2 regions of the Microbacterium sp. KUDC0406 genome follow, and region 2 is predicted to be linked to the other one. Evidence: riboswitches for the same ligand, from Rfam matches in the RefSeq annotation. Region 2 holds a riboswitch; the other holds the start of a gene.
The links. Region 2 has a riboswitch for thiamine pyrophosphate ahead of thiM (hydroxyethylthiazole kinase). Riboswitches for the same ligand answer to the same signal wherever they lie in the genome.

Region 1 (10,803 bases), 870 kb from region 2:
GACGAGCTGTGGAAGGGCATCGGCCTGGTGCCACAGCGTCCGTTCCTGTTCACCGGCACGATCGCGTCGAACCTGCGTTTCGGACGTGAGGACGCGACGGATGACGACCTGTGGACGGCGCTCCAGATCGCCCAGGCCAAGGACTTCGTGTCCGAGATGCCCGACGGCCTCGAGTCGCACATCGCACAGGGCGGCACCAACGTCTCGGGCGGGCAGCGGCAGCGCCTCGCGATCGCGCGCGCGATCGTGCACCAGCCGCGCATCCTCGTCTTCGACGACTCTTCTCGGCCCTCGACCTCACGACGGATGCGAGGCTGCGGCAGGCCCTCTGGAGAGAGCTGCCCGATGTGACCAAGGTCGTGGTCGCGCAGCGCGTGTCCACGATCACCGACGCGGACCGGATCGTGGTGCTGGACGGTGGCACGATGGTCGGCGTCGGCACGCACGATGAGCTGCTCGCGTCGAACGAGACCTATCGTGAGATCGTCGAGTCGCAGCTGGGGGTGGACGCATGAGCCCTTCGACGAGCTCAGGGACCCAGCCGGAGAAGCAGACCCGGCGTGAGCGCGCCCTCGCCGCCCGTGCCGCCAAGGGTGGAGCCGCCGTGGCCGAGCCGGAGACTCCGCTGACCGAGGCGCAGAAGGCCGAGGAGGAGCAGGCCGAGAAGGCGCGCCAGGCCGGCGGTGGCATGTTCGACGGCCCGGCCCCCGGCAAGGCCGACCACTTCGGCCCCAGCTTCAAGCGCATGATCGGACTGCTGAAGCCGTCCGCGCTGTGGTTCGTGCTGGTGTCGTTCTTCGGAGCCATCGGCGTCGTGCTCGCCGTGATCGCGCCGAAGGTGCTGGGCGAGGCGACCAACGTCGTCTACGAGGGCTTCATCTCGAAGACGCTCGGCGACAACGGCTTCCCGCAGGGCATGCCGCAGGACCAGGTGGTCGAGGCGCTGCGCGCCGCCGACCAGGGCACCTTCGCCGACATGGTCGCCGCGATGGACACCTTCACCGTCGGCGCCGGCGTCGACTTCGATCGGCTGCGGTACATCATCGTGGCCGTGCTGGCGATCTACGTGGCATCCGCTTTCCTGAGCTGGATCCAGGGCTACGTGATCAACGTCATCATGGTGCGCACGATGTGGCGTCTGCGCGAGGACGTCGAGGCGAAGATCAACCGCCTGCCGCTGTCGTACTTCGACAAGGTGCAGCGCGGTGAGCTGATCTCGCGCGTCACCAACGACATCGACAACATCACCCAGACCATGCAGCAGTCGCTGTCGGGTGCGCTCACCTCGGTGCTCACCGTGGTCGGCGTGCTGGTGATGATGTTCTCGATCTCATGGCAGCTGGCGCTTGTCGCCCTCGTGGCGCTGCCGCTGATGGGCGTCATCTTCGGCGTCATCGGCCCCCGCTCGCAGAAGGCCTTCGGCATCCAGTGGCGCAAGGTCGGCCGGCTCAACGCTCGCGTCGAGGAGGCGTTCTCGGGCCACGCCCTGGTGAAGGTGTTCGGTCGCGAGAAGGACGCACTGGAGAGCTTCCAGGAAGAGAACGAAGAACTCTTCCAGGCCAGCTTCAAGGCGCAGTTCCTGTCGGGAGTGATCATGCCGGCGATGCAGTTCATCGGCAGCCTCACCTATGTCGGCATCGCCGTGCTGGGCGGCCTGATGGTGGCCAACGGCAGTCTGCGACTCGGCGACGTGCAGGCGTTCATCCAGTACTCGCAGCAGTTCACCCAGCCACTCAGCGAGCTGGGCGGCATGGCCGCGGTCGTGCAGTCCGGCACCGCGTCGGCGGAGCGGGTGTTCGAGTTCCTCGACGCCGACGAGCAGGAGCCGGATGCCGAGAACGCGCCGACCGTGAAGGACGGCAAGGGCGTCATCGAGTTCGAGCACGTCGCCTTCTCCTACACGCCGGATCGACCGCTGATCACCGACCTGTCGTTCCGGGTGGAACCGGGACAGACGGTCGCGATCGTCGGTCCGACCGGTGCGGGCAAGACCACGCTCGTGAACCTCATCATGCGCTTCTACGAGCTCAGCGGCGGACGCATCCTGCTCGACGGCCAGGACATCGCGGAGATGACCCGCGAAGACCTGCGGTCGCGCACCGGAATGGTGCTGCAGGATCCGTGGCTGTTCGCCGGCAGCATCCTGGAGAACATCCGCTACGGCCAGGCATCCGCCACCGACGAGGAGGTGCTCGACGCAGCCAGGGCGACCTACGTCGACAGGTTCGTGCACGCCCTCCCCGAGGGCTACGAGACCGTGCTCGACGAGGATGCGTCCAATGTGTCGGCCGGTGAGCGACAGTTGATCACGATCGCGCGTGCGTTCGTGTCGCAGCCGTCGATCCTCATCCTCGACGAGGCGACATCGGCGGTCGACACCCGCACCGAGCTGCTGCTGCAGCACGCGATGGCGGCGCTGCGACAGGGACGCACCTCGTTCGTGATCGCGCACCGGCTGTCCACGATCCGCGACGCGGACCTCATCCTGGTCATGGAGCACGGCGACATCGTCGAGAAGGGCAACCACGACGAGCTGATCGCGGCCCAGGGCGCTTACTGGCGGCTGTACCAGTCGCAGTTCGAGCAGGCCGCGTCCGACATCGACGCCGAAGAGGCGCTCACCGGCAGCACGCCGGTGATCGTCAGCGGCGAGGCGGACGAGGTCCCGGTTCCCGGCGCGGCGGCCGCGCCGGTGCTGCCGGTGACCGAGTTCGTGTCGGAGGTCGCCGAGGGCGAGGCCCACCCGGCAGCCGACGCCGACGACCGGGCCTGAGCCCAGACGGCGAGAGCGCCCGTCCCCTTGCGGGGGCGGGCGCTCTTCCGTGTGTGCAGTGCGGACGTCCGTCGTCCGACGGATCAGCCGCTCAGGGGGCATCAGCCGCTCAGGGTCATCAGCCGCTCAGGGTCATCAGCCGCTCAGGGCCATCGCCGTTCGCGGCGTCAGCCGTTCAGCCCGAACAGATCCAGCGGATGCGTCAGGCGCCACCACGCGGACGGGGCGTCGACCGTGCTCTTCAGCGAGACATCCGTCTTCGCGGTGTCGATCGCCCCGGTCACGGTGAGCGACCCGACGGCGGCACCGGCATTCCGCGCGTCGCCCAGATCGAGGGTCGACGCGGCCTGCGCGGTCGAGCCGTTCCACATCACGACCTGGGCGTCGGCATCGGTGACCACGTCGCTGCGCTCGCCCCAGACGGTGTCGATGGTGCCCACCACCGTCCCCTTGGGCACGGTGGGCGACTGCTCGGCCAGAGTCTTCTCGACGCCGGCGTACAGCGCGCGGTTCACCGCGATGCGCTCCTTGTCGCTGTCCTGGCCGAGCGCAACGGCCGACAGTCGCACGGTCGTGTCTCCGACCTTGACGTCCTTCGCGGTGAGCAGGTTCCAGTCTCCGTCGAGCGTGCCGGTCTTGATGCCGACGACCCCCGGGTCCTCGGTGAGCATCTTGTTCGTGTTCTTCACGACGCCGGGGCCGGGGATGTCCGCCGACTTCTTGCCGACGATCTCGGCGAACACGGGGTTGCGCATCGCGATCTCGCCGAGGTCGAGCAGATCGGCGGTGGTCGCGACGTTGCGCTCGTCGCGCCCTGACGGCGAGATGATCGTGGTGTCGTCCAGCCCCTGATCGGACAGCCACTGTTGCGCGGCCGAGGCGAAGGCGTCCTTCGAGCCCCAGATCTCGTCCGCCAGGCGGTCGATGTAGTTGTTGGCGGAGCCGAGCAGCACGCCCTCGAGCATCTGGTACTCGGTGAGCGAGCCGCCCGCGGGCACATCGAGGGCGGACTGATCCGAACGCACGTACTGCCAGTACTCGCGCTGGTCGCCGTAGTCGAAGGCGAAAGAGGGCCCCTGCTCTCCGGGCTTCAGCGGCATCTCCTGGAGCACCATCATCACCGAGACGACCTTCGAGATGCTTGCGATCGGCCTCTTCGCACCGCTCGATGCGGCCGTGGCGAATCCCTGCACGTCCACGGCCGAAGTGCCCTTCGCGGACCAGCTGACGGCGGCGCCTGGGGCGGGCTCGATCGTCACGGACACCGCGTCGATCGCCGGTGCCACGTTGTCGAGCGGCGCCAGCAGAGTCGTGGCGGAGTAGGCGCCGACCAGGGCGAGGACGACGCCGCACGGGATGAGCACGCGGGGGCGCAGCCAGCCCGGAGTCCTGCGCAGTCCGCGCAGCAGATCGGACTCGTCGTCGGGCGATGTCCGCGCGGCGAGTGTGGCGGGGCCGGTCCGGGTGCGCACCGAGTCCGTGTCGATCCAGGTCAGGGCGGTCGCCGGCCGGGACTCGTCGGCCCACGCCACAGCCGGGCCATCGGATTCATCGGGATCGTCGCCCAGGTCCAGGCCGAGGCCGGGGCCGGCCCCGGGCGCGGTGGGCTCGGCCGGCGCGGCGGCGTCGGCGGCGGCGGGTGCCTCCTCCGCTGCAGCTGCGGCGGTGGCTGCCGCGGCGGCGTCGGCGGCGGCGAAGAACGCCATGGTGGCGGGCAGTCCGTCCTGCTCGGCCGCTGGTGCGGAGGAGTCCTCGACGTCGAGGAACGCGGTGTCCGGTGCCGTCTCGTCCTGCCATCCGGGGATCCCCGAGACGACGGATGCCACGCGCGTGGCGTCGTCGTCGGGATCGAGGGGTTCGGCGTCGAAGGTCTCTGCGGCGGACGGCTCCGCGGCGACGGCCGCGGGTGTGCCGCCCAGCAGGGCCGCGAGACCGGCGGTCGTGGTCGTGTCGGCCACGCCGGCGCGGTCCGCGCCCGGTTGGCCGGCGTCTGATGCTGGCGAACCGGCGTTCACAGGCTCCGCCGGTGCGGCGGTTCGCGGCGCGGTCGTGCCGAACATGGCACGGGTGAACGCGTCCACTTCGCCTGTCCCGGGCTCGTCGGACTCCTCGCCGGCCTCGGACTCGCCGAACAGCGTGCGCAGCATCGCGGTGCTCGTCGTCGGCTCTTCGTGCGCGTCCTGGTCGTCCACCGGCTCGAGCTGCTCGCCGGTGCCACCGGCAGGAGCGTCCGTGGCATCCCTCTGGGCCGGCCCCGGCCGGGCACCGCTCGAGCCCTGGAAGAACGCGTTCACGCCCGTCGGATCGACGCTTCGATGGGAGCCGGACTGCGCGCGCGCCTCGCGACGCGTGCGCGGCGGCGAAGTGGGCTCGTCGATGGTCACCCGCCTACGCTACCCAATGAGTCTGAGACTCGCCCCTTCCGATCAGGGATTGACTATGATCGAGGCACAACCACGGGAGTCCGGCGTGCCGGGCTGAGAGGAAGCGACCCGCGCTTCGACCGTCGAACCTGATCCGGATCATGCCGGCGCAGGGAGGAGTTCCTATGAGTGCATCCACATCCGTGTCGGACGCGAAGGCCGCCGAGAAGACCGCTCCGTCGCGCAACCTGCGCTGGCGGGTCGTCGACATCGTCGTCGCCGCCGTGCTCGGCGTCGCCGTCGGGCTGCTGTTCTGGGCCTGGAACATCGTCGGGGGCGCCTGGTTCGGTGCCGCCGACGCGCTGACGCCCGGCCTCGGCGGGATCGCCGTCGGCATCTGGCTGATCGGCGGGGTGATCGGCGGACTCGTCATCCGCAAGCCCGGCGCCGCCCTGGTCGTCGAGGTCGTCGCCGCGATCATCTCGATGCTGATCGGCAACGTCTGGGGCGTCTCCACGGTGTTCTCCGGCATCGTGCAGGGCCTGGGTGCCGAACTGATCTTCGCTCTGTTCGCCTATCGCCGGTTCGGCATCGGCGTCGCCGCCCTCGCCGGCGTCGGCGCGGCGGCGGCCGCCTGGGTCTTCGAGCTTTTCTACGGCAGCTCGCCGAACATCCTGAAGTCCTTCGAGTTCAACGCGATCTACCTCGGTGCACTGATCGTCTCGGGTGCGCTGCTGGCCGGCGCGGTGGGCTGGTTCCTGGTACGGGCTCTCGCGTCGACCGGAGCGCTCAGCAGGTTCGCGGCGGGCCGAGAAGCGCGCCGCGAGGTCTGACCATGCAGTCGGGTCCGGCCCGCGTCACCGCGAACGGCTGGGGCTGGCGCTACGCCGGGCGGCGACTGCCGGCGGTCAGCGACACGTCCTTCACCATCGAGCCCGGCGAGCGCGTGCTGCTGCTCGGGGCGTCGGGTGCGGGGAAGTCCACGCTGCTCGCCGGTCTCGCGGGGCTCCTCGGCGACGCAGACGAGGGGGAGCGCTCCGGCTCCCTGCTCGTCGACGGTGCGCTTCCCGAGCAGAGCCGTGGTCGTATCGGCCTCGTGCTGCAGGACCCGGATGCCGGAGTCGTGCTCTCCAAGGTCGGCGACGACGTCGCGTTCGGATGCGAGAACCTCGGCGTTCCGGCATCCGAGATCCCCGCTCGTGTGGCCGAGGCCCTCGACGCCGTCGGCCTCGACGTGTCGCCGGAGCGTGCGACGAAGGCGCTGTCCGGCGGGCAGAAGCAGCGCCTGGCTCTGGCCGGGGCGCTGGCCATGCGGCCGGGACTGCTGCTGCTGGACGAGCCGACCGCCAACCTCGATCCCGCCGGAGTCGCCGAGGTGCGCGACAGCGTCGCGCGGGTGGTGGCCGAGACGGGGGCGACGCTGGTGGTCGTCGAGCACCGCACCGAGGTGTGGGCGGATCTGATCACCCGCGTCATCGTGCTGGCGGCCGACGGCGGGCTGCTCGCCGACGGCTCGCCGGCGCAGGTGTTCGGCCGGCACGCGCAGACGCTGGCGGATGCCGGTGTGTGGGTGCCGCATCATCCGATCGACCTTCCGGTGCTGCCGCGCGCCGATGGCGATCCCGTCCTGGAGGCGCACGGCCTGGCCATCGGCCGGGAGCGCCGCACGATCGTTCAGGCCGGACTCGATCTCGTCGTCCCGCAGGCGTCGGCCACGGTCATCACCGGGCCGAACGGGGTGGGCAAGTCCACGCTGGCGCTCACCCTGGCCGGGCTGATCCCGGAGCTCGCCGGGTCCGTCTCCGCCGCGGAGCGTCTCCGCGGCAAGAGCGGCTCGCGACCGTTCCGCTGGACGTCGCGCGAGCTGCTGACTCGCATCGGCACGGTGTTCCAGGAGCCGGAGCACCAGTTCCTCGCCCAGACGCTCCGCGAGGAGCTCGCCGTCGGCCCGCGCGCTCTGGGGTGGTCGGCCGAGCGCACGGCGGCCGTCGTGGACGGCCTGCTCGAGCGACTGCATCTCGACCACCTCGCCGAGGCCAACCCCTTCACGCTGTCGGGCGGTCAGAAGCGCCGGCTCTCCGTCGCCACCGTGCTCGCGGCGACGCCCGAGGTGATCGTGCTCGACGAACCGACGTTCGGGCAGGATCGGCGCGGATGGATCGAGCTCGTGCTCCTGCTGCAGGAGGAGGTCGCGCGGGGGACCGCGATCGTCGCGGTCACGCACGACGACGCGGTGGCCCGGCATCTGGGCGACCGCCGCATCGTGCTGGATCAGGCGGTGCCGGTATGACCGCCGACGTCGCCCCCGTCGAGACCGGGGAGGCCTGGCTCGACGGGGTCAATCCCGTCACCCGCATCCTGCTCGCACTGCTGCTGTCGGTGCCCCTGTTCGCGTCGATCGACGTCGTCAGCGGGCTGGTCGCGATCGCGCTGCAGCTGCTCTGCATCCCGCTCACGGGGCTGTCGCTGCGCACGGTGCTCGGCCGGATGGCGCTGCTCGCCGCGATCTCGCCGGTTGCGGGCCTCAGCATGCTGCTCTACGCCGAACCGGCGGGGCAGGTGTACTGGAGCTTCGGCTTCGCGACCATCAGCGACGAGTCGATCCGCCTGGCGGTCGCCGTGAGCCTGCGAGTGATCGCACTCGGGCTGCCGACGATCCTGCTGTTCGGTCGCGCCGATCCCACCGAGGTCGCCGACGCGCTCTCCCAGGTCGCGCACCTGCCCAGCAGATTCGTGCTGGGCGTGCTCGCCGGCACCAGGATGCTGGGGCTGTTCCTCGACGACTGGCGCACCATGGGCCTCGCCCGAAGAGCGCGTGGGGTCGGTGACCACGGTGCCCTCCGCCGGTTCTTCTCGATGGCCTTCGTGCTGCTGGTGTTCGCGGTGCGCCGCGGGTCGAAACTGGCGATGGCGATGGAGGCGCGCGGCTTCGGCTCCGACATCCCGCGCACCTGGGCGCGTCCGTCGAGGCTGCACTCCCGTGATGCCGTCGCCCTGCTCGGCGGCATCCTCATCATGGCTGCGGCGCTCGCCGCGGCCGTGGCGGCGGGAACGTTCCGATTCATCTGGTCGTGACCGGCCGCGCCGCCGCCGCCCGCGCGGCGAATCGGCGCGAGGAGCACTCTTGACAGGATCCGCACGACATTCTAATGTCCTTACAAATCAGTGCGTCTGTACTCCGACGACGCAAGGCCGCCGTCGAAGCGGATGCCGCAGCCCCCTGCTCAGGCGGGGAGGAGGAGTCATATGTCTCATCGATCACCGAACCATCCGCGCACCAGGGTAGCTGCGCTGGTCGCCGTCACGCTCTTCGCAGGCGTCCTGCTTCCCGTCTCGGCGGCGACGGCTGCGCCGCCGGAGCGGGATGCGCCCGTTCGAACAGTCGGCAACCTCTACGGCACGAAGGCGGTGTACGAGCCGTTCCAGGATGCGCGCCTCTATCATCGGCCGCCGGCCAGCTATCATCCCGTCCTCGTCGAACATGTCAGCCGGCACGGTTCGCGCCTGCTGTCCAGCAAGAAGTACGACGACCTGCTGTGGCAGCTGTGGCAGATCGCCGACGCCGACGGCGGACTCACCGACCTCGGTGAGCAACTCGGTCCGGATCTGCAGCGGATCATCGCGATCCACGACCAGGTCGGCTACGGCACGCTCAGCACGCGCGGAGCACAGGAGCAGCAGCAGATCGCCGAACGCGCGGTCGAGCGAATGCGGCCGGTCTTCGACGCTGCGGTCGAGGACGGTCGTCCGATCGAGATAGTGTCGTCCGGCGTCGACAGGGCTGTCGACAGCGCTGACAACTTCGTTGTGGGCTTGAAGGATGCCGACCCGCAACTCGCCGGAGTCATCCAGCCTCAGGTGACGGATCCAGATCTGCTCTACTTCCACGACACGGATCCCGAGTACCTGGAGTACGAGGACGGCGAGCAGCTCGCCGGCGTCGAGGACGAACTCGAGCAGCTGCCGATCATCGCGACCACCGCACGCGATGTCGTGAGCAGGCTCTTCACGCCGGGGTTCATCGCCCGCATCGATGCCGGCGAGTTCGATCTCGTCGATCACGGCAAAGGTAAGACCCACCTGCGCAGCGTCGTAGATGTCGGTTCGTTCATCTACGAGCTGTACGTCATCGCGCCGGGGATGGATCAGGACGCGGCTGTCGACATGACGCCGTATCTGACGGATGAGGATGCGGCGGTCTTCGCCTACTTGTCGGATGCGAACGACTTCTACAAGAAGGGTCCGGCCTTCGCCGGATCCGACGTGACGTACCGGATGGCACACGTGCTCGTGGACGAGTTCCTGGATTCGGTCGAGGCTGTGGCGGCGGGCGAGACGAGTCCGGCGGCGGAGTTCCGGTTCGCCCACGCCGAGGAGATCATCCCGCTGGCGGCTCTGCTGAAGCTGCCCGGCAGCAGGGTGGCGCAGCCTGATGACGACCTGTTCAGCTACGACACGAACCCGTGGCGTGGTGCTCAGGTGGCGCCGATGGCGGCGAACCTGCAGTGGGACGTCTATGTCGGGCCGCGCGGTCGCACCATCGTGCGCATGCTCTACAACGAGAAGGAGACCGCGTTCGCCGGGGACTGCACACCGATCCGCCCGGGAAGCTTCTTCTACTTCGTCGACGAGCTGACCCGCTGCCTGGCGGATCAGCGCTGATCTCAAGGGTCATCCCCCGGGCCGTCAGTCCCGGGGATGACTGCGGCCGCGGGCCGAGACGACGGATGCCTGACCGACCCGCGAGGATGGACGGATGAGCATCCCTTCCGGCACCGTTCCCGTGCCGCAGTGCGTCCGTGCGCTGGCCCGCGGCGCCACGCTGGAATGCGTGTGGCTGAACGAACTCGGCGGACTGACGTTCCGCGCGACGCCAGCCGACGACGACGTCTTCTACATCAAATGTGGTCCGCGTAACGGGGAGACGAACCTGCGCGATGAGGCGGAGCGGATGACGTGGGCGGGGCGCTGGATCCGCGTGCCGCAGGTGCTTGACCAGGGCGAGGACGACACGCACGAATGGCTGGTCACGTCCGTGATCGACGGCGAGAGTGCGGTGGCGCCGCGCTGGGTCGCCGAGCCCGCCATCGCGGTGCGCGCGGTGGGTGAGGGACTCCGGATGCTGCACGACCGGCTTCCGGTCGACGACTGTCCCTGGGGCTGGGGTGTGCCGTCGCGGATCGCGAACGCGGCGGCCCGCGGCATCCGGGTTCCCGCGCGTCTGCATGACGCCCCGCCGGTCGACCGGTTGGTGGTCTGCCACGGTGACGCCTGCTGCCCCAACACGCTGATCGGCGACGACGGGCGCTGGGTCGCGCACGTCGATCTCGCGCTGCTCGGGGTCGCCGATCGGTGGGCCGACATCGCTGTCGCATCGATGAGCACGGAGTGGAACTACGGGCACGGGTGGGAGGACGCGCTGATCGAGGCATACGGCCTCGAGCCGGACCGGCAGCGCCTGGCCTACTACCGCGACCTGTGGAACGCGACCTGAACGCCCGCCTGTCGTAGGCTCGCATCGGCGGGTACTTCGCAGTAGTACTCAGGACCACCTAGGCTGGAACTCAGTCGCACGCCGCCGTTCGAAGGAGAACACGATGCAGATCAGCGGATCCGGTGCCCTCGTCACGGGCGGCGCCAGCGGACTCGGACTCGCCACCGCCCGCA
Region 2 (10,803 bases):
CCAGGCCGCGCGCGAGGTGAGCCGGTGGTCCGCACCGGCGTCGATCACGAGAGGGGCGTCGCCGAGCGCGTCGGTGTACTGCCCGGACTGCCCGTGCGGAAGAGCGAGGAACACGATGTCGTGCCCGGAGAGGATCTCGGGCGTCGTGTCCTGCAGGGTGAGATGGGCGAGCGAGCGCAGGTGCGGCTGGTGCTGCACAAGCGGCTGACCGGCGTTGGAGTGCGCGGTGACGGTGCGGATCTCTATGTCGGGATGCGCGGCGAGGAGGCGCAGGATCTCGCCGCCCGCATAGCCGGATGCGCCGGAGACGGCGACGGAAAACGTCATGGATCTACCTTAACGGTCGGAGTGGGAGAGGACCGGGGCGGCGACACCGGCACTCATCCCGTCCGAACGCAGGACAGGAGCGCGGGGTCGCCTAGAGTCGGCGGCCGCCACGGCGTCGGCGCACGGGTGCAGCGCTCAGAACGAGCGGTGCGAGCATGTGTGCGGCCGAGGGCATGCCGCGACGATATCGTCCCCGCCGCGGCATGCGCAAATCCCCGTCGTCACACGACGGGCACGCCGTCCGGAAGAGGTGCCGCGAAGAAGTCGAGCTCGAGCTGCGCCGCCCGCTCGAACGCGGAGTACATCCGCGCGCGCTTCTCGGGACCGACATCCGCCGCCGCCGCGGTGACGATCGCGATCGCACGCCGGTTCGCGTCGGCGAAGGCGGGATCGGCGTAGGTCGTCAGCCAGGACGCGTACGGATGCCCCGGATCCAGCGCATACGCACCGAGGTCGCCGGCGCCGAGCCGCTGCCCCAGGTCGGCGTACAGCCAGTAGCAGGGCAGTACGGCCGCGATGAGTTCGGCGTAGTCGCCGCCGAACGCCGTCGCGCGGAGATGGTCGAGGTACGCGGTCGTGACAGGGCCCGCTTCGGAGGCGAACATGATCTCGGCCACGCCGTCGCCGGGATTCAGCCAGGACGCGTGCAGCTCGAGCTCACCGGCGATCGCACCCTGCGCGCCCTGCGCCCAGAACGCCTGCTCCTCCGGCGTCGGTGCCAGCCCCGAGGCCGCCGCCAGGACGCGGGCGTACTCGCGCAGGTACAGCGCATCCTGTGCGAGATAGAACAGGAAGGCGTCTCGGGGCAGGGTTCCGTCGGCGAGCGCTCGGATGAAGGGCAGACCGTCGATACCGTGACGGATGCCGGCGATCCGCTGCCACCACTCCGCCGCGATCTGCCGGGCGGTGGGAGCCGTGTCGAGCCCGCCTCTTCGCCACAGCCCCTCGAAGTGCGACACCGGTCCGTGTCCGCGTCCGACGTCGAGGCCGGCGCCTGCGGCGATCGACTCGCGCAGCCACGCCCGCGCCTCGGTCACCGCCGTCGCCCAGTCCGCACCCCGTGCACGGCGGACGGCAAGGGCCGACGAGAGCGAGCATCCGGTGCCGTGCGTGCTCTCGGTGACGATGCGCGGGTCCGTGAACGCGGCGAGCACGCCGTCCGGCCCGACCAGGGCGTCGGGAGCATCGGCGGAGTCGAGATGGCCGCCCTTGACCAGCACCAGCACGCCGTGCCGCTCGGACAGTCGTCGCGCCTGCTCCTGCGCCTCGACCCATCCGACCGCAGGGAGCTCTTCGGCGAGCACGGCCAGCTCGGGCAGGTTCGGCGTGACGACGTCGGCGAGTGGGAGCAGGGCACGGAGCGCGTCCTCGGCCGCCGCGTCCAGCAGCCGGTCCCCGCTGGTGGCGACCATCACCGGGTCCAGTACGACCGTCTCGGGCCGCACAGCATCCAGCCAGCCCTCGACCGTGCGGATGTTCTCGGCGTCCGCGAGCATCCCGATCTTCACGGCGTCGATGTCGATGTCGTCGGCGAGCGCGTCGAGCTGCTCACGGAGGAACTCCGCCGGCGGAACGTGCACGGATCGCACGCCCTGAGTGTTCTGCGCGGTCAGCGCGGTGATCGCCGCCATGCCGTACCCGCCGTTCGCGGCGATCGCCTTGAGATCCGCCTGCACGCCGGCGCCTCCGGACGGATCGCTGCCGGCGATGCTCAGCACCCGCGGCGGGCGGCCGCCGTGCCAGGCGCGCAGGAACGCACGGGTCGCGGTGCGCGGGTCCTCCGCGGCGCAGATCGCGGAGACCACGGCGACGCCGGCCGCGCCGGCGGCGCGCAGCGGCGCGACGTCGTCGGGGCCGATGCCGCCGATCGCGACGCAGGGCAGCGGGCTCCGCTCGACGAACTCGGCGAACCCGGCGATGCCGAGTGCCGGCGGGTGGTCGGGCTTGGTCGCGGTGGGGTGCACCACACCGACGCCCAGGTAGTCGACGCTGCCCGCCGGCAGGGCGCGGACGGCGTCGAGGTGCGCGGCGCTGTTAGCGGTGAGGCCGACGATCGCATCGGGACCGAGCGCCGAACGGGCCTCCAGCACCGAGGCATCCGACTGGCCGAGGTGCACGCCGTCGATGCGCGCGCCGCGGCGGCGCGCCTCGAGAGCGGCGTCCAGCCGGTCGTCGACGACGAGCAGTGCGCGGCCGGCGATCACGGCCGAGAGCTCGACGAGCTGGTCCGTCACCTCGGCATCCGTCGCGTGCTTGTCGCGCAGCTGCACGATGCGCGCGCCGCCGTCCACGGCGGCGGCGACGACCGCCGGCACTCCGCGCGAGCCGCTCAGCGCAGCGTCCGTGACGAGGTAGAGCGAGAGGTCGGGGGTCATCGCGCGACCTCCGGGAAGGCGACCTCGACGCGGGCGTCCGCGAGGTCGGCGGCGGTGATCGCGGCGAGCGCGTCGAGCAGAGCGACGGCGAAACCGCCGGGTCCGGTGGACACGGCAGCCGCGCGTTCTGCGGCGATCTCGTAGACGACGGACGCCGCGGACACCGCGTGCAGCGCGGGGGTGCCGGTGCCGCGCGCGGCGCCGAGGAACGCCGCCATCACGGCACCGAGGGCGCACCCTCCGCCGGTGACGCGGGTGAGCAGTGGCGTGCCGTTGGCGATCCGCACCTCGCTCTCGCCGTCGGTGAGCAGGTCGATCGGCCCCGACACCGCGACGGCGCTGCCGTGCTCGCGGGCGAGCAGGCGGGCGGCCTCGGCAGCCTCCTCGGTCGAGTCGGTCGCGTCGACGCCGCGGCCGCCCGCGCTGTGACCCGCCAGGGCGAGGATCTCGGAGGCGTTGCCTCGGATCGCCGTCGGTCGTCGGGCGACCAGGTCGCGGGCCAGATCGGTGCGGATCGGGAGCACCCCGATCGCGACCGGGTCGAGCACCCACGGGGTGCCCGCGGCGGTGGCGCCGCCGGCGGCCTCGAGCGCGGCGGCGCGCTGCTCGGGGTCGGCGTGCCGAGGTTCAGCAGCAGGCCGGAGGCGGTGGAGGCGAACATCCCCGCCTCGCCGACGATGTCGACCATCGCCGGGGCTGCGCCGAGGGCGAGCAGCACGTTGGCTGTGAAGCCGGTCACCACGCTGTTCGTGATGCAGTGCGTCAGCGGCGGTGCCGCGCGCAGCGCCTCCAGCAGGCGGGCGGTGTCCTCGAGGACGGCGGACGGGTGCAGAGGTTCGCTCATGGGCGACATCCCTTCGCTAGTACGAACTAGATCAGGTTCGACGGGTGTGTTCTCAGCCGCGGATGCGGCACCCCGTGTCACTGCCCGAGAGTCTATCGGCACGCTCAGACGGTGCGGGCCCGCTCGGACGCGCCCCCGGCCATGCGGCGGTCGTGCCCGGCACGGAGCGTCGCGGCGACCCGCGACAGGAAGCCGGTGCCCCGCACCGGGGCCTCGGCACGCTCCGCCTGCTGCCGACGACGCTCGCAGTCGCGGTTCAGCTCCGCGACCCGCCGGCGCTCGATCATCGATGCTCCGAAGACGATGTACTCGTTCATGATCTCTTCTCCCTGTCCCGCTTCCCCAGCGGCTGGTTGTCGATGACCATGACGTTCCTCTCTGAGGTCCCCGCCCGGCATCGGGCAGATGCCCTATTCCTCGTCCGCCGAGCGCATCTGAGGCGACTCAGGTTCCCCGTGCCCGCCTCACGATGCCAATATGGGCGCATGACGACGTCGGCGCCGATGATCGGTCGGGACGATGAGCTGGGGATGCTGCGCCGGGGGTTCCAGGTGGGACGCGCCGGGCACCCCGGGGTGCTCGTCGTGCGGGGCGAGGCCGGTATCGGCAAGTCGCGGCTGCTGCAGGAGTTCCTCGACGGGATCGATGCCGACGGGCCGCCGCCGGTGGCCGTGGCGGTCGGTCAGTGCGTGGATCTCGGCGACATCGGTGCACCGTTCACCCCGGTCCGGCGCCTGCTTCGGGACCTGCTCCGTGAACTCGGTGACGCCGCGTTGCGCGACGCCGCCCGGACCCCGGGTGTGGCCGCCGCCATCGGAGCGCTCCTGCCGGAGTTCACGGCCGATGCCGGCGCCGTGCCCGGAGAGCACATCGCCGAGGCTGTGGAGCGCGTGCTGGAGAACCTCAGCGAATCGCGCCATCTGGTGCTGGTGATCGAGGACCTGCACTGGGCGGATGCCGCCACCCTGGGTCTGCTGCCGGCGCTCAGCGTCACCGCGCACTGCCGGCATCTCACGTTCGTGCTGACCTACCGCACCGATGACGTCGGCCGCACGCATCCGCTGCGCCCGCTGCTGGCCGAGCTCGAGCGCAACCGTGCCGTGACGATGATCGACCTCGCCCGCCTCGATGCAGCGCAGTCCGCGGCGCTGATCGGCGCGCTCGCTCCGGGCGCCGACGCCGCAGAACTCGACACGCTCGTCGCGCGCGGCGACGGAGTGCCGTTCTTCCTCGAGGAGCTGCTCGCGGTGCGCGGCGACCGGCTTCCCGAGACGCTTCGCGACCTTGTGCTGTCGCGGTTCGACCAGCTCGACGCGGAGACCAGGCAGCTGCTGTCCGCGGCGGCCATCGGCGGGATGCAGGTCGACGACACGCTGCTCACCGAGGTGCTCGGCACCGAGGCGTCCGCCGTCCGGGATGCGATGCGACGGGCCGTCGAGGCCGGGGTGCTCGCGCTCGGACGCGACGGCGTCTCGTTCCGCCACGCACTCATCCGGGAGCTGGCCACCGATGATCTGCTCCCGGGCGAGCGCTCGCACCTGCACCGGGTCTACGCCCAGGCTCTGCAGCGCGAGGTGGACGCCGGTGCGGAGGAGCAGGCGGCGGCCGCAGCGGAGCACTGGCTGGCCGCACGCGACGTCCCCGCAGCCTTCCGCGCCACCGCGACCGCGCGCGATGTCGCGCACCGCACGCACGCGACAGCGGCCGCCACGCGGCTCGGCGAACGCCTCGTGGACCTGTGGCCTCAGGTGCCGGATGCCGAGGAGATCTGCGGGATCACCCTCGCCGGTCTCTGTCATGAGGTCGCCGATGAGTGGCGGTCGCTGAATGATCTCGCCCGCAGCGAGAGGGTCGCCCGCACCAGCCTGTCCAGGCTGACCGGTGCCTCGCCGCACGAGCAGGTGCCGATCCTGCGCGTGCTCACTCTCGCGCTGGCTGATCTGGGCAGGCGGGACGAGGCGGTCGCCGCGGCGCGCAGCGCCGTCGACATGATGGCGGCCCTGCCCGGAGCGGACAGTGATCCGGCCCACGCGATCGCGCTGGCCACGCTCGCGATGCAGCTCGACGATCTGCACGAGGCGGTCGCCCTCAGCGAGCGGGCGTATGCCATCGCCGAGCGCAGCGGAGACCTGCAGGCGCTCCAACGCGCAGACCAGACGATCGGATGGCTCACCGCGCGGACCGGCGATCGCCAGCTCGCGCTGGACGTGACCCTGCGGATGAAGGCGCGCGAGACCACGGGATACGCACGCGTGGTGATCGGCGTCAACGAGTGCGATGCGCTCACAGCTCTGGGACGACACCGCGAGGCGGTTGCCGCGGCCGAGGAGACCTATGCGCTGGCGGTCGACATCGGCCTGGAGCGCGGCGTCGGTGCGGCCGTGCTGGTCAACCTGGCGAATGCGCTGGTCGCACTCGGAGACCTCGAGGCCGCCGTGCGCGTGGTCTCGGACGCGAAAGGCTCCCTTGGCCGCATGGCGCTGTTCCGCTCGGCGGCACTGCGGACGCTGAGCACCGCACTGCTGTGGTCGGGCCAGGGCGATGAGGCCGCCCGCATCCGCCGCGACGAGGACGCCTTCATCCGCGACGTGCTGTACGACGCCGAGGAGCGCCTCGGGTGGATCGTCGTCGATGCCGAGGCCGCGCTGAACCGGATCGAAGGCGCTGCGGTCGGATCCCGCGTGAACGCGACGGCGGACGAGGCGATGCGCGTGCTCTCCGGGCTGACCGAGGCGGATCAGGAGGACCCGGGGTTGTTCGTCGGCGCGCTGCCCGTCGCCGCTCGCGCGGCCGCCGCCCTGCTCCGGTTCGGTGTGCGCACGGACGAGGCGGAGGCGCTCCGCCGCACCGTGCGCGCGGGGCTGGCCGCGTTGCCCGCGTCGATGCTGTCCGCCGGCATCCGCGCCCTCGTCGATGCCGAGGAGCGGGACGGCTCGGCGGAATGGGCGGACGCCGTCCGCATCCTGGAAGAGGAACCGGCGCCGATGCATCTGATCGACTACGCGCGGTATCGCCTGGTGCGTTCGGTCGCCCGCGAGGAGTCGGCGGATGCCGCGGCCGAGATGTGCCGGGCGCTGCTGCCGGCTGTGCGCACGCCGGCGGTGTCATCGTGGCTGCGGGCCTTCGCCCGGCACGGCGCAACGACCGGCGGCTCCGGTCTCACCGAACGAGAGGAGCAGGTGCTGGCGCTGGTGGCCGACGGACTCACGAACCGTCAGATCGGCGAGCGCCTGTTCATCTCGCCGAAGACCGCTTCGGTGCACGTGTCGGCCATCCTGGCCAAGATCGGCGCGGCGAACCGCACCGAGGCGGCGGCGATCCGTCGCGCTCGCCCGTGATCGCCGACGCCCCGCCTGATTCACGTGAATCAGGCGGGTTCTCGGCGATCAGGCGGGCCTCGGCGATCAGGCGGGGTCTCGGCGATCAGTCGCGGATGCTCGCTCCGAAGCGCTCGGTTGCGACGGCGACGCCCGCGAGCTTGGCCTCGGTCGCCTCCGCCGCGGTGAGAGTGCGGTCGGAGGCGCGGAAGCGCAGCGCGAAGCTCAGGCTCTTGAAGCCCTCGTCCACACCATCGCCGCGGTAGTCGTCCACAAGGCGGACCGACTCGAGCAGGTCGCCGGCCCCGTCGACGAGAGCAGTGCGCACTTCACCTGCCGGCACGTCGGCGGGAAGCACGAGCGAGACATCCTGCGTCGCGGCCGGGAATCCCGAGAGGGATGCCGCGACGATGTGCTCGCCGGCCAGCGAGAGCACCCGATCGAGGTCGAGCTCGAGCACGGTCACTCGCCCGTGCAGGTCGGCGTCCGCCGACACCTGCGGGTGCAGTTCGCCGACGTAGCCGACGTCGACCGGTTCCTGTCCATGCCGAATGACACTCAGCGCGCCGGCGCGCCCCGGGTGCAGTGCGGCGCGCGAGGTCTGGGTCACATCGATCTCGACGCCGGCCGCGGCGGCCACGACGCGGACCGCATCGAGCGCCTCGGCGAGCCCGGCGGCCTCGGCCGCGCGACCGGGCTGGCGGGGCGCCACGTTGCCGGCCAGCAGCACCGCGACGTGCCGCGGCTGCGGCGGGATGGCGGCGTTGAGCTCAGCGAGCGTCTCGTCCGACGGGCGCACACCGAGCGGTGGCACCTCGGCGGTGCCGTACTCGACGCCTGCCTCGGGGGTGAAGACGAGTCCGGTCTCGAACAGCGACAGGTCGGTGAGTCCGCGGGCCGCGTTGCGGTGCGCGGTCTGCATCAGGCCCGGGATCAGCGAGCGGCGCAGGAACGGAGCCTGGCCGTCCAGAGCGTTCGCCAGACGGATGCCGGGCAGGTGCTCCCCCGACGCCGATCCGTGCAGATCGTTCTGCTGCTCGGTCGTGAACGGGAACGCCGGCGTCTCGACGAAGCCGGCCGCGGCGAGCGCGTCCGCGACGCGGCGCCGGCCGTGCTGCAGCGCGGTGTAGCCGCGACCGGACGGCGGCACCGGCAGCACGGAGGGGATGCGATCCAGCCCGTGGATACGGGCGACCTCTTCGGCGAGCGTCCACTTGTCGGTGAGGTCGGGCCGCCAGCTCGGCGGTGTGACCAGCCAGCCGGCCGGGGTCCCTGAGCCCGTCGATGGGTCCGCGTTCTGGACGGACGCTCCGATCGTCTCCAACGCGCCGGTCATCTCGGCGTCGGTGTAGTCGACGCCGATGAGGCCCTGCACGAATCCGGGTGGCAGCGTGATCTGTTCGGTCGCGATCTCGGCGAACAGCGCACCGCCCTCGTCGGTCAGCGTGCCGCCGGCGAGCTCGACCATGAGGTCGGCGACGCGACGGGCCGCGACGAACGGGATGCGCGGGTCGACACCGCGCTCGAAGCGCTTGGACGCCTCGCTGGGCAGCTTGTGCCGGCGGGCTGAGCGGGCGATCGTGACCTGGTCGAAAGTGGCGGCCTCGATGAGCACGTTCTGCGTGGTCTCGCTCATCTCGGTGGTGCCGCCGCCCATCACGCCGGCGAGGCCGATCGGCCCGGAACCATCCGTGATGAGCAGGTCCTCGACGTGCAGGGTGCGCTCCTGGCCGTCGAGAGTGACCATCTTCTCGCCCGCCGCCGCACGGCGCACCGTGATCGTGCCGTCGAGCTTGTCGAGGTCGTAGCCGTGGATCGGATTGCCCAGCTCGAGCATCACGTAGTTGGTGATGTCGATGAGCACGCCCAGCGGGCGCATGCCGGCCAGCACCAGGCGTGAGACCATCCACGGCGGCGTGGGCCTCGACGGGTCGACGCCCCGCACGACGCGGGTGACGAACTCGGTCGCTCCGACCCGGCCGCGGATCGGGTTCTCGTCGGTGACGACGGCCGTGTGGCCGTCGCCGGGGACGAGCTCGGCGGCATCGCGGTCCGCCGGGTCGCGGAACGCCGCACCGGTCGCATGCGAGAGCTCGCGGGCGACGCCGCGGACCGAGAAGGCGTAGCCGCGGTCGGGCGTGACGTTGATGTCGATGGCGACGTCGTCGAGTCCCAGCAGCGCGATCGCGTCGGTGCCGACCTCCGGGTCCAGCCCGAGCGTGGACAGCACGATGATGCCGTCGTGCTCGTCGCCCAGGCCCAGTTCACGGGCCGACGCGATCATGCCGTCGGAGACGTGGCCGTAGGTCTTGCGCGCCGCGATCGGGAACGGTCCGGGCAGCACGGCACCGGGCAGGGTGACGACCACCTTGTCTCCGACGACGAAGTTGTGCGCGCCGCAGACGATTCCCCGCACATCCCGCTGGGTCTCTGAGCTTGTCGAAGGGCCGACGTCCACCTGGCACCAGTTGATGGTCTTGCCGTTCTTCTGGGGCTCGGGCTCGATCGAGAGCACCTGGCCGACCACGACCGGACCGGAGATCTCGAAACGGTGGACCTCCTCCTCTTCGAACCCGACGGTCACCAGCGCCGCCAGGACGTCCTCCGGCGTGGCATCCGCTGCCACATCGACGTATTCACGCAACCACGAGAGCGGGACGCGCATCACACCACCATCCCGAACTGCTCGCTGAAGCGCACATCGCCCTCTGCCATGTCGCGCATGTCCTGTACATCGCTGCGGAACATGAGCCCGCGCTCCACGCCCATCCCGAACGCGAAGCCGCTGTACACCTCCGGGTCGATGCCCGCCGCGCGCAGCACGTTCGGGTTGACCATGCCGCAGCCGCCCCACTCGATCCAGCGCGCACCGCCCTTGAAGGTCGGGTGCCACAGGTCGAGCTCGGCCGACGGCTCGGTGAACGGGAAGTAGTTGGTGCGGAAGCGGGTCTTCGCCTCCGGGCCGAACATCTGCCGGGCGACGTGGTCGAGGGTGCCCTTCAGGTGTGCCATCGAGATGCCCTTGTCGATGACGAGGCCCTCGAACTGCGTGAACACCGGCAGGTGGGTCGCGTCGAACTCGTCGGTGCGGTACACGCGGCCGGGGCAGAGCACGTAGATCGGCACCTCGCGGTCGAGCATCGAGCGCACCTGCACCGGGCTGGTGTGCGTGCGCATCACCAGGTGGCGCGAGGGCGGGTCCACGTAGAAGGTGTCCTGCTCCTGGCGGGCCGGGTGGTCGACGTCGAAGTTCAGCGCGTCGAAGTTGAACCACTCGTGCTCGAGCTCGGGACCCTCCGCGATCTCCCACCCCATCCCGACGAAGATGTCACAGATCTGATCCTGCAGCAGGGTGAGGGGATGCCGGGCACCGATCCGGGTGCGCGAGGGCACCGCGGTGATGTCGATCCGCTCGGACTCGAGGCGCGCGGCGGTCTCGGCCTCGGCGAGCTCGGCCTCCTTCGCGGCGAGCGCCTGAGTCACGCGACCGCGACCCTGGCCGATGAGCTTGCCGAAGGTCGCCTTGTGCTCGGGCGCGACCTGGCGCATCGAGGCGTTCAGCACCGCCAGGGGCGACCCCTCTGCGACGTGGTCGTGGCGGGCCTGTTTCAGCTCTGCGGTGTCGGCGGCGGCGCCGATCGCGGCGAGTGCGTCGGCGACGGCGGATTCCACCGCCTCTGGCGTGATCTCTGCCGGTTGCGGAGTAAGGGGAGCATCTGACACGAGAACCGAGTCTACCGGCGCGCGTCAGACGATCAGACCGAGCACCAGCACCCCGGCCAGACCCACCACCGAGACCGCGCACTCCATCAGGCTCCAGGTCCTGAAGGTCTGTCCGACCGTGAGGCCGAAGTACTCCTTCACCAGCCAGAACCCGGCGTCGTTCACATGCGAGAGGAAGACCGACCCGGCGCCGATGGCGAGCACCATGAGCGCGACG

Region 1: another riboswitch for thiamine pyrophosphate. It lies ahead of L2X99_RS16335 (ECF transporter S component); the one in region 2 lies ahead of thiM (hydroxyethylthiazole kinase).

The regions. Positions count from the first base shown of each region.
Region 1 is NZ_CP091138.1:3,313,932-3,324,734, forward strand. It holds partial or broken gene L2X99_RS16320 (ABC transporter ATP-binding protein) at 1-515, shown strand, start outside; gene L2X99_RS16325 (ABC transporter ATP-binding protein) at 512-2,773, shown strand; gene L2X99_RS16330 (D-alanyl-D-alanine carboxypeptidase family protein) at 2,941-5,157, opposite strand; TPP riboswitch at 5,220-5,331, shown strand; gene L2X99_RS16335 (ECF transporter S component) at 5,322-5,969, shown strand; gene L2X99_RS16340 (ABC transporter ATP-binding protein) at 5,972-7,426, shown strand; gene L2X99_RS16345 (energy-coupling factor transporter transmembrane component T family protein) at 7,423-8,211, shown strand; gene L2X99_RS16350 (histidine phosphatase family protein) at 8,383-9,798, shown strand; gene L2X99_RS16355 (aminoglycoside 3'-phosphotransferase) at 9,893-10,630, shown strand; gene L2X99_RS16360 (SDR family NAD(P)-dependent oxidoreductase) at 10,734-10,803, shown strand, end outside.
Region 2 is NZ_CP091138.1:576,845-587,647, reverse strand. It holds gene argC (N-acetyl-gamma-glutamyl-phosphate reductase) at 1-327, opposite strand, end outside; gene L2X99_RS03075 (bifunctional hydroxymethylpyrimidine kinase/phosphomethylpyrimidine kinase) at 549-2,702, opposite strand; partial or broken gene thiM (hydroxyethylthiazole kinase) at 2,699-3,546, opposite strand; TPP riboswitch at 3,538-3,631, opposite strand; gene L2X99_RS03065 (hypothetical protein) at 3,651-3,863, opposite strand; gene L2X99_RS03060 (helix-turn-helix transcriptional regulator) at 3,906-6,884, shown strand; gene pheT (phenylalanine--tRNA ligase subunit beta) at 6,970-9,528, opposite strand; gene pheS (phenylalanine--tRNA ligase subunit alpha) at 9,528-10,586, opposite strand; gene L2X99_RS03045 (GntP family permease) at 10,611-10,803, opposite strand, start outside.